Regions from separate parts of the Bacillus sp. PK3-067 genome, predicted to be linked through region 1. Evidence: predicted binding sites of a transcription regulator. Region 1 holds the regulator's gene; the other holds the start of a gene.
What was found. Region 1 encodes LexA, which represses DNA repair genes until DNA is damaged. Its sites were predicted from a motif close to CGAACATATGTTCG; they were not measured.

Region 1 (2,212 bases):
TACTGCACGTTGCATACCTCGTTTAATTTTCAAATTATGAATCTTTCTTTGATATTCTTCAACAATACCAATAATATCTAATACCATTGAATCAGAATCCGACAATTGTAATTCACCATTATGTGTATGCGTATATACTTTTATGCCTTCTTTATGTAAACAATGCATTAACGCGATCTTCGCATTTCCTCTACCAAGACGCGTTTCATCTTGTATAAGTAACACATCAATTTGTTCGTCTCGAATTGTATCCAACACCTCTAATATACCGTCACGTTCAATTGTATATCCACTAGCCTGCTCTTCAATCACCTTAGTAACATTCATTTGATAGCGCTCAGCTAAATGCAATAATTCATCTTTTTGACGTAATAATGATGTTTCTTGCGCTTCTTTCGTTGTACTCACACGTGCATAAATAATTGCATTCATTTTGAACCCCTCTTTCTCCCTATTATTTCCCTATAGTGTAACATAAATCCGCCATTTGTTCGAACTTATGTTTGTAGAATGTTTTTTCACATGTTATACTTATTAATAAGAAAAATGAAAGAAAACGAGGTGTTAGAAAACATGGAAAAGTTAACGAAACGCCAGCAAGACATTCTCGACTTTATTAAGCTAAAAGTACAAGAAAAAGGATATCCACCTTCCGTACGTGAAATTGGTCAAGCAGTCGGCCTCGCTTCTAGTTCTACAGTGCACGGACATTTATCACGATTAGAAGAAAAAGGATACATTCGACGCGATCCAACAAAACCACGTGCCATTGAAATTTTAGGTGAAGACCGAATGGATACGGAAACACAATCTGTTATTCAAGTTCCAATTGTCGGAAAAGTCACTGCTGGTTTACCAATTACAGCGGTCGAAAGCGTAGAAGAACATTTCCCACTTCCAGCTAGTATTGTTGCTGGAGCAGACCAAGTGTTCATGTTACGTATTTCTGGAGATAGTATGATTGAAGCTGGTATTTTCGATGGAGATTTAGTTGTTGTTCGCCAACAGCAGTCTGCATATAATGGTGAAATTGTAGTCGCTTTAACAGAGGATAACGAAGCAACAGTTAAACGTTTCTATAAAGAAAAAGACCATTTCCGTCTACAACCAGAAAACTCTTCATTAGAACCTATCATTTTAAAACAAGTGTCAGTTATCGGGAAAGTAATTGGCGTATATCGTGATTTACATTAAAAATAACAAAAAGAAGATAATTACCTTATTTATATACGGTAATTATCTTCTTTTTGTATTTTGATAGATTTCCATGCATTCTATTTCTTATTAACGAGTTTCAATCGTCACATCTCCCGCAGCCGTTTTACCGCTAATCTTTTTACTACCATTTCCAATTGTTACATTTTTATTTTCTTCATTAAAAATTGTTACATCTCCAGCAGCACTTTGCCCAGTAATTACCGCATCTTGTGGTTTTTCCGATAAAGTAATATCTATATCTCCCGCAGTTGAACTTGCTTCTAGATTATACTTAGAATCATGATCTTGAATATTTATTTCCCCACTTGTTGTTTTTGCGGTCACTTTCCCTAATACCTTCTTAAAGTTCACCTCACCAGCTTTTGTCGATCCCTCCACATTCTTAGCCGTTACTTGTTTCAACTCTACTTCTCCAGCAAGTGTCCTAACACTTACGCTATCACTTTTCACATCACTCATTTCGATTTGTCCAGCAGATGAATTTACTTTTACATCTTGGTAAGAGCGTTCGGGCACAAGGAGAGTCAATTTAGACGTTTGAAACCTAAAATCGTAAAAAGAAAAATCAAATGAAGCACCTTTTTCTCTTTCCCCAATAATTTTTAATGTGTCACCATCTTCTGCGATACGAATCTCTTGTTTACGTACATCTCCCGATTGCTTTACATAAAAAGAAGAGTCAGGAGATTTTTGGACAATAATATCCCCGGCATCTAACTTAACTTCTATATTTTTTAATGTTTCGTTTTTAATTACATTTTCTTTATCGCCTTTTTCAGCAGTTTGTACTGCTTTTTCATATGTTTGGGAAATTCCTATTACTCCAATAATGATACAAGCGATAGCGATTAAAAATAGTTTTTTCATCATTTACTCTCCTTTTATCATTTTGAAGTTCCATATTACATATCGTACACACAATCTCTTAAACCACTTTGTACTATAAAAAGCGATAATACATAAAAATAAACCTACCCCAACAAACGTTATACTA
Region 2 (2,212 bases), 1.4 Mb from region 1:
ACTTCTGGCGACTGTTCTAACTCATACGGTCCTGGCGTTGCTGAAACATAAATAACTTGATTCGTTTTCTCTTCAAACTCATCGAATGTGAGCGGTCTATTATCTAAAGCTGACGGCAGACGGAATCCATGATCCACAAGCACTTGCTTACGCGCTTGGTCCCCGTTATACATCGCTCTTACTTGCGGTACTGATACGTGCGATTCATCCATAACGATTAAGAAATCTTTCGGGAAATAGTCTAATAGCGTATACGGCGTTGCCCCCGCTGGACGAAGTGTTAAATGACGGGAGTAGTTTTCAATACCTGAACAAAATCCCATCTCGCGCATCATTTCTAAATCATAACGTGTACGCTGTTCTATACGCTGCGCTTCTAACAACTTGCCGTTTTCATTTAATTCCTTTAAACGCTCTTCTAATTCTTTTTCGATATTTTCAATAGCGACCTTCATCTTTTCTTCACGTGTAACGAAGTGAGATGCTGGGAAGATTGCTACATGCTCACGTTCTGCTAATACTTCACCTGTTAACGCATTTACTTCACGAATACGATCTATTTCATCACCGAAAAATTCGATTCGAATACAATGCTCATCAAGTGATGCCGGGAAGATTTCAACTACATCTCCTCGCACACGGAATGTACCACGCTTGAAATCAATATCATTACGTCCATACTGTACATCAACAAGTTCACGAAGCAATTGATTACGGTCTTTTTCCATACCAACTCGAAGCGAAACAACTAGCTCGCGGTATTCTTCTGGAGAACCTAAGCCATATATACAAGAAACACTCGCAACAATAATTACATCGTCCCGTTCAAATAATGCAGACGTTGCCGAGTGACGCAATTTATCAATTTCATCATTAATCTGCGCATCTTTTTCAATAAACGTATCTGTTTGTGGTACATACGCTTCTGGCTGATAATAATCGTAGTAACTAACAAAATATTCAACTGCATTATTCGGGAAAAAGTCTTTCAACTCACTATATAACTGCCCTGCTAACGTTTTATTATGAGCCATAACAAGTGTTGGCTTTTGCACTTCTTTAATGACATTTGAAATCGTAAATGTCTTACCCGTTCCTGTTGCTCCAAGCAACACTTGCTTTTTCTTTCCACTATTAATTCCCTCTACAAGCTTCTCTATAGCTACCGGCTGATCACCTTGCGGGGAATACGCTGAGACAATTTCAAATTGACGTTCCAAGAAAATCCGACCTCCTCATAAAAATCTGTATTATTATTTTACCACGAATACCTATAAAAAACCTAAAAAAACGAACAGATATTCGGTAAAGTTTTCGACAATATACACATAGAAAAAGGAAGGAGTAAATACTTCCTTCCTCTACTAACTCTATTTTTTTGATACATATAATAAGTCATATCCATTGCGTCCATCTTCATTCGTACAATCTGTTAACCGATAAGTACTTTCTGATTCGCGCTGCTCTTTAACAATACTTTTATAACTATCTTTATGTAATCCTTTATGGTCACCAGCAAACTTGTCTTGTCTACTATCTAACACATAAAGGATATCTTTCCCACTATGCTCTAACGTTTGAAAAACCGGGTCACCTTCATCGGTATACTGTACAATTCTTATTTTATCAACTTCCCCTTGATCAACGTTCATAACGAACTGTTCGAATTTATCTAGATTGGAAGTTCCTACTCCCTTTACAATGACATCATTCTTCTTATCAATTGTAGTGCTAGATGGTGAACATGCTACTAAACTAAAGAGAAATAGACATATACAGCTGATTCTTTTTTCTATTGTCATCCTCTCCTATAAAAATTATTTGTATACCAGAAAAGCTACTTTCAACTATGAAAGTAGCTTTTCTTTTCCTTTCTCCTTCTTCGGAAAAATCACATATGAAAATGAAATTGCTGTATCAACTAAAAATACAATCGCCCACACTTGGCTCACGCGACTTGCAGCTTTATTTAAAACGATTCCCGATTCTAACCAATTACCCCATTGTTCAAATGGAATAAATCCATACGCGAAGAAAAAGAATATGTGCACACCAACGAATAAAACAAGATGTAATACCCAATTTTTTATTTCCTGCTTTGCATAGGCCATGCCTATTAATTCTACCTGTTCTTCAATAATAGGCGCCGGTTCATTACGCCATTTCGCAACTGATTTTTGTGCAAATATATCAAGCTTCTTCAAATCCTTTT

Region 2: a site for LexA is predicted at 1,292-1,305, ahead of uvrB (excinuclease ABC subunit B). Genes of this name have one in related genera too.

Annotation. Positions count from the first base shown of each region.
Region 1 covers NZ_CP096490.1:3,681,919-3,684,130, forward strand. The annotation lists gene M1D73_RS18865 (YneB family resolvase-like protein) at 1-432, opposite strand, end outside; gene lexA (transcriptional repressor LexA) at 574-1,194, shown strand; gene M1D73_RS18875 (DUF4097 family beta strand repeat-containing protein) at 1,285-2,088, opposite strand; gene M1D73_RS18880 (DUF1700 domain-containing protein) at 2,089-2,212, opposite strand, start outside.
Region 2 covers NZ_CP096490.1:5,074,079-5,076,290, forward strand. The annotation lists gene uvrB (excinuclease ABC subunit B) at 1-1,220, opposite strand, end outside; gene M1D73_RS26255 (DUF4362 domain-containing protein) at 1,371-1,802, opposite strand; gene M1D73_RS26260 (hypothetical protein) at 1,848-2,212, opposite strand, start outside.